Regions from separate parts of the Paenibacillus riograndensis SBR5 genome, predicted to be linked through region 3. Evidence: riboswitches for the same ligand, from Rfam matches in the RefSeq annotation. Region 3 holds a riboswitch; each other region holds the start of a gene.
The links. Region 3 has a riboswitch for cyclic di-GMP ahead of PRIO_RS03775 (transglutaminase-like domain-containing protein). Riboswitches for the same ligand answer to the same signal wherever they lie in the genome.
Positions count from the first base shown of each region.

Region 1: it holds a riboswitch for cyclic di-GMP, as region 3 does, so the genes downstream of both, PRIO_RS35340 (choice-of-anchor A family protein) here and PRIO_RS03775 (transglutaminase-like domain-containing protein) in region 3, are expected to answer to the same signal.
Region 2: it holds a riboswitch for cyclic di-GMP, as region 3 does, so the genes downstream of both, PRIO_RS31850 (flagellar assembly protein A) here and PRIO_RS03775 (transglutaminase-like domain-containing protein) in region 3, are expected to answer to the same signal.
Region 4: it holds a riboswitch for cyclic di-GMP, as region 3 does, so the genes downstream of both, PRIO_RS22245 (thiamine pyrophosphate-binding protein) here and PRIO_RS03775 (transglutaminase-like domain-containing protein) in region 3, are expected to answer to the same signal.

Region 1 covers NZ_LN831776.1:682,212-685,205, reverse strand. Annotated here, with positions in the region: gene PRIO_RS35340 (choice-of-anchor A family protein) at 1-1,174, opposite strand, end outside; cyclic di-GMP riboswitch class I at 1,258-1,345, opposite strand; gene PRIO_RS02990 (ASCH domain-containing protein) at 2,526-2,948, opposite strand.
Region 2 covers NZ_LN831776.1:7,545,099-7,548,092, reverse strand. Annotated here, with positions in the region: gene PRIO_RS31850 (flagellar assembly protein A) at 1-1,400, opposite strand, end outside; cyclic di-GMP riboswitch class I at 1,505-1,596, opposite strand; gene PRIO_RS34275 (FUSC family protein) at 1,971-2,994, opposite strand, start outside.
Region 3 covers NZ_LN831776.1:861,700-864,693, reverse strand. Annotated here, with positions in the region: rRNA gene PRIO_RS03780 (16S ribosomal RNA) at 1-746, opposite strand, end outside; gene PRIO_RS03775 (transglutaminase-like domain-containing protein) at 1,114-1,923, opposite strand; cyclic di-GMP riboswitch class I at 1,937-2,018, opposite strand; cyclic di-GMP riboswitch class I at 2,093-2,174, opposite strand; gene PRIO_RS03770 (class D sortase) at 2,297-2,953, opposite strand.
Region 4 covers NZ_LN831776.1:5,231,053-5,234,046, forward strand. Annotated here, with positions in the region: gene PRIO_RS22240 (methyl-accepting chemotaxis protein) at 1-454, shown strand, start outside; cyclic di-GMP riboswitch class I at 954-1,047, shown strand; gene PRIO_RS22245 (thiamine pyrophosphate-binding protein) at 1,174-2,808, shown strand; gene PRIO_RS22250 (carboxymuconolactone decarboxylase family protein) at 2,881-2,994, shown strand, end outside.

The sequences.
Region 1 (2,994 bases), 180 kb from region 3:
TTGGTGTCGCCGTTGCGCTCGGCGTTGGCGTCACCGTCGCACTCGGCGTCGGTGTCGCCGTTGCACTCGGCATCGGTGTCGCCGTTGCACTCGGCGCTGGTGTCGCCGTTCCACTCGGCGTCGGCGTCGCACTCGGCGTCGGCGTTGGTGTCGCCGTTGCGCTCGGCGTTGGCGTCACCGTCGCACTGGGCGTTGGCGTCGCCGTTGCGCTCGGCGTCGGTGTCGCCGTTGCGCTCGGCGCTGGTGTCGCCGTTGCACTCGGCGCTGGTGTCGCCGTTGCGCTCGGCGTCGGTGTCGCCGTCGCACTCGGCGTCGGCGTCGGCGTTGCAGGCGGTTCGGAGCCTTCATACGGATAGTGGTGCATCTGTACATAACCGCTGAACGCTTTTGCAATCAGTGTGCCATGAAGCTCTGCATGATCATAAAAGACACTGGCATGAGGAGCCAATATCGTGCCCTCGATTGTCGTGTTCCCGATATTCACAGAAGCAGCTTCATAGAAATTGAACAGGACTTTGCGGGGTTTGCCTCCCCAGAATTGAAAATTGGGAATTTTCACAGCGCTTCCGCCCACATTAATAATGACGGTGGCATCACCTGCTATGTTGAACTGCAGCCCGTTGGCGTCAGCCAAATCAGCAGCGGCCAGATGAATGACATTATAGGCATCCGGAGCGTTAATCGTCATTTTTCCATATTCTTTTACAAAAGGCTGTGTCTGCGTCAATGCGGCCAATTCATCCGAACGCCGGACCAAAAACTGTTCCTCGGCCGCAAAATCAATCGGCGTCCCTTGGCGGGGGGTCTCCTTGAGATCCGCCCGTGTGGTGCTTATAGTGCCTCCGTATACAGCTGCCCCATATATAGTTCCGTCTGTTAGAGTGAGATTTTTGCCGGCAACCAGCACATCCCCGCCGGGCGCATCCTTGGAAACACCGTACCCCTGCAACGTAATATTTCCTTCAGCCGCGAGCCTTCCATGAATCTGATCGTAAGATTGCGTGAAATCTCCAAAGATAAATGCATTAAAATTGCCGGCAACACCCAGGACAGGGGTAGGGATATACGGCATATTTCCCGCAGCTTTAACATTCCATCCCCAGGTAACCGTGCTGCTCAATGCTAATACTCCTGTCAGAATCAGAGCTGCTGCTTTCAGTGATCTTTTTTTCAATCGCCTTGCACCTCCTAGTAACTTATTCTATGATTTTGCGGAAAAACTATAACAACAAAAAGACCGCCACGAAGGGTCAGCTTCACGGCGGCCGGACGATCATAGCCCTGGTCGGGCATTAGATTCCTGACTTTGCGTCCCGTCCTTTCAGACGGTTTGCGTTTATACATGAGAAATATAGATTAAATAAAACTTATGTAGTCTATGACATTTGTTACTTTTGAACTAATTTCAGTTTAGCCTCTTCCCTGCCCGATTGTCAATCTATTCCTTAACTATTTTTTCAAGTCGCGGTTGCCTGAAACATGGACAAACCCGCTATCTATAAGGATTTCCAGCCTTCCTGTCCAGAAGGAAATCTCTCAACAGAATGGTTTTTGCCTTTTTCAAAGTATCAGATCTTGTATTTAATTGCAATTTTTAATATTAAAATTTAGTATATTCGAACTATAATTTCAAATCTTATCCAGAACCTTTATTCCTAGCTATATGTACTCCTTAAGGAGCAAGAACTTCCCTGCAAATTAGGACTGCACAACAAAAAACCGCCCCGGAATCAACCGGCAGCAGTTCTTCATCCTTCTCTATGTAATGCTATATACGCTCCCGTAACCAGACATTGCGGATATAGCGAATTGGGATTTACAGCAGCTGAACCCAGCCAATCATGGACACCCACAACGGAATACTCAAAAACAACCCGAATACCAGCCCACGGCGGAGACTTCCTTCATGACTCATCATAATTCTCCTTTTGAGGTGCTTTATTTTGTTACGTTTCAATCTTTTATATTTCAATTTTAATATAAAACAATTTTTATTATTTTATTGTGAAAAATATCACATAAAATCACCCTTTTTTATAAATACCAGTGGTTATTTTATCCACCCCATGCAGCGCAAGGATCAGCCAGACAAAATAAAACGGGCCTCACCATGGGAGCTGGCAAGACCCTGCAAGCTATTTATAAACACCGGGGAGTGTTTGGTACATTCAATATATATCCTTAACCTGAAAACAAGCTGATAGCTGCATAAAAATTACATTAAAAGCTTCCAATAACCCAGTGTGCCGAAAAAAACGACCAGGGCCACGGGAAGTATAATTTTCCGGCTTACCTTATCCTCAAACGAAAAATACAAACACAGCATACAAAGCCACGCAATAAGGAGACTTCCCATTTCCTATGCATACGCCCTTTCTTATACATCCTGATGATCGCGCGGGACAGTGGCAGCACCAAACATCCTATAAGAAGATTACCCGCGAGTCAGCCGGTTCATACCCAATCATGGCTTGGGCCGCTAAATATTTTTTTGTTCCGCCAAAAGGTTATGCAGTCCCGGCAGGTCACTGCTCCCCCTCCAGTACAGGGTACTCCCAGAAGCTCAGCCTGCCTTTCGCCGGTATGGGCCGGGCAAGCGCCGTCACATCCTCCAGCTTCCAGGCATAACGTCCTGGCGCATAATCGCCAAAAACCAGCTCATTGCCGCCGGGCCAGCCCTCATCTGCAGCCGCTTGCGTCACCTCATAGCAACCGGCCAGACGGCTTGTAGCGATGATAGCTCCCCGGGGGAGATTGTCCACAGTAAAGCCATGCCGCGCCAAGGCCGACTTGAAAGGCTCCTGCCTGCAGGCAGTGGTGTCGATCCCCATTCCGGCATGAATCGCCAGTTCACCGCGATAAGCCGTTTGCCAGGAACGGGTCTCGAGCTGTTTTTCCCCAAGCGCAATTAATGTGGCCCAGGGCTGCCGGATGGTCAGACATTTCATCTCCGCCTATTCTCCTCTCTGAACAGCAAAAAAAGCAGCCGCCGAA
Region 2 (2,994 bases), 1.2 Mb from region 3:
AACTCCATCAGATGCTTCAGGATTTTGGTATCCTGAGGATAATCAGTACTCATGCCTGATAACAGTTCCTGCATATCACGGATCATACGGGGAAGATGAGCATATTTACTCTCCAGCAGCAGCATGATGACCAGCCCGTATTTCACTGTCTGCACCGTTGACTCGACCGTCTCGGCCAGGTGTCTGGCGGCTTCCCTCAGTCCCGCTACTTCCTTCGCCACCAGTTCGGTGAAGCTGCACAGGCGGTTATGTGCGGCCCCATATCCCCCGGCGTACAGCTCACTGTCTGCAACCTTGCCGCTGATAAATATGCTGCCTGTAGCAGCGATCCGGGAATTGCGCACATCACCAAAAATATAAACATTGCCTAAAGCCTCAATAACCGTGTTCCTGCTTAAATCATGAGCAGCGATAACATCCCCGGGGAACATCAGGGTACCTCCGGCTTCACTGTCACTAGGCGGAACGAGGAACGTTTGGGGGAAATCAATTGTTTTTACAAAGGTTCCGCTTCCGGTTATGCGTGGTCTGCCTTTGCGGCAGGCCTTGATCTCCCCGCCCGGAAGCAGCGCTGCGCAGGGGGAGGAGAACAGGGTGAGGTCCTGCGGCGGCGGCGGCGGAAGTACACCGCCATATACATCAAAGCCGGGAAGGCCTTCTGCCGGGGGCAGCTTCTTCGCAAACACTTCGCCTTCCTGCACCATGAAGAATTCCGGGCAGCCTGTTTCCTGGGCGGAATCGTCCAGCGACTTGAATTGATTCTCTATTTTCTGCTGAAGCAGCAGTTCCAGACTCGCATTTGTCCCTGGCACAGGAGCCTTGCCTTCAGCAATACACACGGGAAGGTAGGTAGGATTATTCAGCTCCTCGTAAAGCGCAGGGATATTGAGACTGCTGACTATAGGGCTCTTATCAAATCCGGCCATAATCTGTTCGATGGAGAGGGTGGATAACAGCATTTCCCGGTTCATCTCCGCGCGGACAGTAACAAAGGCTGAAGCCGGATTGTTGACGAGATTCCAGGCATACCTTTCAGCGCGGTAAAGGGTAAAGTATACTTTGAGCTTATCATCGGATACTGTAATCTGGTATTGCGGTTTCTCGCAAATCTCCCAGGTAAGGTCATCTGCAGAGGTAATTGGAGTCGGACCCGTGATGACTTGACCGTTAATCTTCAACACCACAGGATGGATCGCGGAGATTACAGCCGGTTTGCCGCCGGACAGAGGCGGTGTGATGAAGATTTCGTTATTCTGGATAATGATGACACCATTCTTAGCTTCGTCTGTTCCGCCAAACGTCTGAGGATCCACAGAGTAAAGATTCAAGAGATCGGTCTTCCCAAGAAGCATGGAAGCAATGAACTCGTACCGTGAACGTTCGATGGTATGCTGCGGCATTCTCGTAACCTCACTTTTTCGTATAATCAATGGTATCTGTACAGAAAAGAACATCATGGAGCCGTGATGCGATATCCCGGGATATCCGACCAAATGGCGTCTCTATTGGCAGCCTGGCGGCCATAAATGCAGCAATTGCGCTCTTAGGCCCATGGCTTTGCGTCCTGCCCTTTCGGACAGTTTGCCTTTAGGAATAGATCAATGATATATACTCAGTACGGGACAAATTAAATCGACTGTAATCGACAAAAAGTGGTCAATACTGGTACGATGTCCAAAAATAACTTCTACAAACAACCTTAATTCTAGTACTTAAGTAGCGAATTTTCAACTGGAATAATTGATTTTGACTATAAATATTGAATAATGTAGGTAATTGTTGATTTTTTGTAAATAAAATGAATTTATAATTAAATTACGCTTATTGAATTTCAGATTTACAGGAGAATATGGAAGGTTGGACAGGCAGTATGTAGGGCTTGAAGCAGGGTAAAGGGGCATGAAACAGAGGGCTAACTGATAGTGTGAGAGATGAGAGCGATAAATTAAAAAAAAAGGACGCTCCCAAGCTTAAAGCTTGTGGGAGAGTCCCTTTTGTATGAAGCGTACAGCGTGTGCGGCTCCGGCTTTAGCCTTTTGCGGTGCGGCTGACATCACTACATAGTCGGCCTGCTCGATTTCTTCCAGCACCCGGTTCAGGTGGGAGAACACCGCGCCGAGATCGCGGATGGAGGTGAGGGAGCATTGCCCCTGCAGCTCGGAGAACCAGGCCAGTTGAAGATCGCGCGCCCGGCGCAGCGATTCGGGAAGCGAACGCTGGCATTCGGCATCCGACAATGTCTTCGTCCCGTAAAGGGCGATACAGTCTGCGGTGGCTGTGACCACCTCCGCCATCCAGTCGGCTGCGGCATAATGTGCGGGCAGCAGTGCGATTTCCGCACGGATCTCTTTTACATACGAGTGGATTTTTTTGAGATGGGCCGTTGTCTGTGTCAGTCCGCGCAGCTCATTGCGGCAATGGTAATGGGTTAAGGTATAATGCAGCTCCTTCTGCTGCAGCTCGCTCTTCGCCAGCAGTGAAGCGGAGCGTGTCAGGGCGTCTCCCGCCTGGATGGCTTCCCGTCCGCCGCCGGTCTGACCGCTTAGGGCATCCGCCAGCAGCAGTCCGCCTTCCAGAGCCAAGCCTTTAACCTTGACGAACCCCTTGGGCGGAACGATAATCATATTGATGATTAGAGCAATGACTACACCGATAAGCGTTTCAGCGACCCGCCACTCAATATAATGATCATTATAGAAGGTGAGTGCCAGAACAGAGGTTACACCGACCTGGGAGATGGCCTGGATATTGATCCGGCAGGCTGTGGCGACTCCGATGCCGATCAGAAGCATCAGCAGAATGGAAAAGGCTCCTACATCGAAGAACCGCCCCACAACCAGGCTGACAATGCCGCCGAGCACAATGCCGGTCATGCGGTAAACCCCTTTTTCCAGAGAGGCCTTGACGCTCCCCTGTGTAATCAGAATCGCCGCCAGCGGGGCGAAGTATAAATAGCTGTCCCCATACAGCGTATGTACTGCCAGCCAGGAGAGT
Region 3 (2,994 bases):
AGCCCAGAAAGTCGCCTTCGCCACTGGTGTTCCTCCACATCTCTACGCATTTCACCGCTACACGTGGAATTCCACTTTCCTCTTCTGTACTCAAGCTGCCCAGTTTCCAGTGCGACCCCAGGTTGAGCCCAAGGTTTAAACACCAGACTTAAGCAGCCGCCTGCGCGCGCTTTACGCCCAATAATTCCGGACAACGCTTGCCCCCTACGTATTACCGCGGCTGCTGGCACGTAGTTAGCCGGGGCTTTCTTCTCAGGTACCGTCACTCCGGTAGCAGTTACTCTACCGGACGTTCTTCCCTGGCAACAGAGCTTTACGATCCGAAAACCTTCATCACTCACGCGGCGTTGCTCCGTCAGGCTTTCGCCCATTGCGGAAGATTCCCTACTGCTGCCTCCCGTAGGAGTCTGGGCCGTGTCTCAGTCCCAGTGTGGCCGTTCACCCTCTCAGGTCGGCTACGCATCGTCGCCTTGGTAGGCCGTTACCCCACCAACTAGCTAATGCGCCGCAGGCCCATCCTCTAGCAGCAGATTGCTCCGCCTTTCATCCTTATCCCAGGTGGGTCAAGGAATTATCCGGTATTAGCTACCGTTTCCGGTAGTTATCCCAGTCTAGAGGGTAGGTTGCCTACGTGTTACTCACCCGTCCGCCGCTAAGCTTATCCCGAAGGATAAACTCCGCTCGACTTGCATGTATTAGGCACGCCGCCAGCGTTCGTCCTGAGCCAGGATCAAACTCTCCAATTGGTATTGAAAAGAGCGATAGCTCATTTTGAAACATCTGACGAGAATTTGCATTCTCATTTTGGATCTCACTTACGTGAAATCCCACTCACTCGTTGTTCAGTTTTCAAAGATCAAACTCGTTGTCGGCGATGATTTTCTCGTCACCAGCAACTCTTATAATATACCACGTTTGTTTGAGCAATGCAAGCTTTTTTTGAACAATTTATTCAATCATTCTTCATTTACTTAGCAGCGCTCCAACAACGCTTACTTATAATACCCCATAGTCATATAAAAAAGCAACCCTTTAGAAAAAGAAAAATAACCCACTTAATATTTAAGCGGGTTATCTCCAAAGATCCTATTGTTGATTGTATATTCACTTCTCTTAGTAGAATTTCGCTGCAGAGTATTTGCTTGCTACTTTAATTAATCCCGTTTCTTTGTTGTTCTTGCCTAAACCGGCATCAACTGTAGTGTCGATAGTCACCCATTTGCCGTCAAGCAAGACTTCGTTCCAGGCATGGTATGAAGTCACATAGCTGGTATTCCCCATCACCAATTTGGTAGGTATGCCTTGACTGCGGAGCATGGTTGCAAACAATGAAGCATAATCGTAGCAAATCCCCTTCTTGGTGGCCAGTGTATTATCATTGTTGGGGATGTAGTCAGTCGTAACACTGGAAGCTAGGCTATAGTCATATTTCACATTAGAAACGATGTAGTTGTATATTGCTTTTACCTTTTGTTCATCAGTGGTCAGCCCCTGTGTGAGCTGAGCAGCTTTCAGAACTGATTTATCGGAAGAACTCCATTTCACATTCTGTACGGAGCTCAAGTATACGTCGTTCGCATCGCTCATGCTGAGGTCTACGGTTTCGGAGGACATCACTTTGTATTTATTGCCGGTAGTGTTCTCCAGAACAGATATTTTATACGAACCGTTACCTTGCTGCAGCGGGAAGGTTTCATTGGGCTTAGAAGCATATAGGTTATATGTGTAGCTATTGTTGTCCTTAGTAATCATGAGCTTAATACGCTTGTCCTTAGGAACTTCATAGGAAACAGCGATAACCCCTTGATTCAATTGCGATGTATTCAACCAGCCTGTGTCCGTGCTGGCAGCTTCAGCTGATCCTGTCTGGACGGAAGTGGCAACTACAAACAATGTTAACAACGTAAAAAAGAACTTTTTCATGGATAAAACCCCTTTCGGTAGCTGGCTGCCATTCGTATTGGGAAGGCCCTTTAGCTTTGCGTCCCTACCTTTCGATAGGTTTGCCGTTATCGTATAAGCTTTATCTGTTCCTACTTCTAATGTAGATTGATAGATTCATATTTAAGAACAAACAAAAAAAGCCTCTTCATTCGGTAGCTGGCTGCCATCCATAGCGGGAAGGCCCTTTAGCTTTGCGTCCCTACCTTTCGATAGGTTTGCCGTTGTCGTGCTTAGCTTTTATAGTTATATAGTATCATATTTATATCTATATTCAAGACCCAAATCACTAGACTTCTACTATTTTTTAATTAAATTTTAATATACTGCTTTTAGGACGCAGCTATTTTGGGATTTAAGACAATCTGGCATGAATAATCAGGCGATGAGTGGGATTGACCAATGGATCACAGGTAATCAGAGTGAGTATTTTATCATCGTTATGTCCATTTAATACGGAAACATCCGTAGGCTCTACAATTGAAATATCATACACTACGTACTGGTAATCCTGTTCCTTTGTTTGCACGGATATGGTATCACCGACCTCAACTTCGTTGAGCCTGTTAAAAAGCCTGCCTGCTGTTCTCGATCTATGAGCTGCAATCGCAGCATTGCCAACCTGCCCGATAGCCGCGGTCTCCTTCATGTGGGCGGCAGCATGCTTCATGTTGGCTTTAGTCGCCCCTTCCAGTACGGGCAGCTTCAAATTGATTTTGTCGATCTGGATAATGCCTGTGATCTTGCCTCCCAGCTTGATTTCGGGAGCCGGCGCTTCTGTCGCTTTCGCCAGGTCACCCTCAGAAGATTCCTCGGCGAGAAGCTGGGTGACTTCAGCATATTGTTTGTGCAGATCTGACTGCGGAGACGGTGAAGGCGAAATCTCACTGTACGCCTGTTCGGCTTCCTCCAGCAGCTTCTGCTGCTGCCAGTCGTTGTACCATTCATTTGCTTTGGGATACAGCATCAGCAGAATCCCGGCAAGAATAATTAAGTAAGAGAACTTGCGCATGAAAATCACCTCCGAAAGTTAGTTTTTCAGGTTCACTTTAT
Region 4 (2,994 bases), 3.6 Mb from region 3:
TTTTGCTGTCGTGGCCCAGGAAGTACGCAAGCTGGCCGAGGAATCTACCGCCTCCACTAAAGAGGTGTTCAGTCTGGTGCGCAGCATAGAGAACGATATCAAGCAAGCGATTGAGAATATCGCCATTAACGAGGAAGTCGTTCAGGTACAGAATGAGATGATCATCGAAACGGCGAATATTTTCGCACAGATTGTGCAAAGCGTCCAATACATAACCGAGCAAATTGCTTCTTTCTCTGCCGAAAGCGACCTCATGCTGGAGAGCGCACTCAAAATCTCCGGCGCCATCGAAAATATTTCCGCAATTACCGAAGAAACGGCGGCGGGAACGGAAGAGGTCTCCGCAGCGATGAACGAGCAAATCCATGCCTTGCAATCCGTTGCCGAGGAGACTGAAAAAATGACCCAAGCGGTGTTCCAACTGCAAAAAACGATTCATATTTTCAAATTTTAACTGTTACGTGGAGACTGCCGTATCCTTCCTGCGGCAGTTTTTTTATTCACAAAATTTTCGCTGTTATATTCATCAGTTACAGTTTTTTTGCATTAGAAGAGCCCCTCCATTCTTTTGCACTTCTCTCCTTTTGCCTGCTTCCTTTTTTGGAATGCAAATATTTGCAGATGAACCGCTCTTTATTCAGTGGTCCTTTTTACATAGTGAATTTTACAATGCGTTCCATTATTATGGCTGACCAACCCTTCTGCAAGTGAATTTATAGTTCAAAATCCTCATTTTTAGATTATTTCAATATTTCTTCACAGTTTGCATTTTTGGACTTTTTTTCATTAGCTCTTTTTTCTCATTCATTCTTATATATATACAAAATTATACTGTTTTTCACATGGATACGATCAGGCAGGATTCGCCAAAATACGAGGTTATCAGCACAAATATATTGACAAAAGCTGAGTTAGAAATATATTGTAAAATAAAAAAAGGTATTATTTTCTTTAACACATATTGGCAAAATTCACCGAAAGGGAATGACGCAAAGCCATGGATCTACAGTCTCATTTCTATGGGACCATGACAGCCAGGTTGCTGAACAGCCGAACGTCCGGGTTTTCCTGCGTTCTCTATGGTTATTTACGCAGCCAACCTGTGCTCTCATGAGTACAGGTTTTCTATTTTGCTGAATAAATAAAAAAAACATTGGGTGGGGTGGATTTCCTTTGAAAACAGTTTCAGATTATATGGCTGAGGCACTACGAAACCTCGGTGTAACACATTCCTTTGGCATAATCGGCAAGTCTATTTGTCCCGTAGTCCTGAAAATGGTGGATTACGGCATTGAATTTATTCCGGGGAGACACGAATCCAGTTCCGGGTTCGAAGCCGCCGGCTATGCTCTCAAAACAGGTAAACTCGGAGTGGCTTTTGGGACCTCCGGACCGGGGGGTACCAATCTTCTCACCGCCGCAGCACATGCGAAGGCGAACAATCTTCCCGTACTTTTTATAACAGGCCATCAATCCATCAAGGAACTGGGAATTCCCCAGTGCCAGGATTCTTCGGCTTATCTGGCCGATCTGGCGGACATGTTCAGACCCGCGACCCTTTACAGCAAGCTGGTGGAACGCGGCGATCATTTCGGCACGATTTTCAATCATGCTATCTCCATTGCCTTGAGCGGACAACGGGGACCGGTTCATCTCTGTATCCCGTTTGATGTGCAGACCGAAGTGCTGGAAGAATGCCGGATTGTTATCCCTGAGCGCGAACATCTGGTCAGTGCCGGTAATTTGGAACGCGTACTTTCTGCCATTAATGAATCAAGCCATCCTCTGATCATTGCGGGCAAAGGGGTCAATCGTTCCGGCGCGCACGAGGAGCTTCTTCAACTGGCTGAAACCTTCAATATTCCGGTGGTCACCTCTCCCGGCGGCAAGGGTGCCATCGCCTGGGATCACCCGCTGTATCACGGCCCCATTGGTGTCGGCGGCTGCAAGCATGGCGAGGATTTGTTAAACCGCAGTGATGTGTTCATCGTGCTTGGCTCTCGTCTCAGCGATATGACCATCTGCAATCTTAAGGCAGAGAATCATCCGAAGACATTGATCCAATTTGACGTCGACCCTACCTTTGTCGGAAAAATATTAACCTCAGAGACAATCGCTGTAAGCGGGGACTTACGCGACAATCTTGCGTTCTATCTTCAGAATTTTGATTCGGCTGCTATTAAAAAGCACGAAACAGAAACCGATGTTCATTATGCGGAAGAGTTGCCGGTTCTGCCCAAGCTTTCGCTTGCTTCGGTCATGGACGCATTAAGCGACCTGATCCCGTACAACAACACCATTTTTGTTGATGATGGCAGCCATGGCTTCAATGCCGCGAAATGGTACAAGGTCAAAAAGCCCGGCAGCGTTGTTTTTGATGCCTATTTTGCCTGCATGGGCAATTCCATCGGGATGGCTATCGGCGCTAAAGTGGCTTCACCGGAAGAAACAATTTTATGCATTACCGGTGACGGCTGCTTCATGATGCTTGGCACAGAAATAAATACGGCCGTGTGCAAGGACATCCCGGTGATTTTTATCGTCGTGAACAATATGCAGCTCGACATGGCGTTAAAAGGCATGGAAAAAACAACAGGCAGAATCGACGGCACGATCTTCGAAGTTCCAATGGATGCCGTGAAGTTTGCTGAATCCTTGGGGGCCACAGGCTACAGATGCGAGACTCTGGAACAATTCACATCTGCTATCCATGCTGCAGTAGCCTCTAACCGCGTGGCTGTAATTGAATTGCTGACTGACCGTACTGAAGTGCCTCCGACGGCCCATCGCACCTTGAATCTCAACTAAGAATCAACAGCGGCAAGGACTCTCCACTCATGATTGCTCCTTGCCGCTCATTACTATTCAGGAGGCATCTCTGTGGAAAATACGATTAACAGCGGTCTCAGGCACTTTTCCAACCTGTCTGGCAATTACGGTGCCAAAGCTCTGGCTCCAATCAAGGAGCATTTTCCGGAGCTGGCCGAGTATATC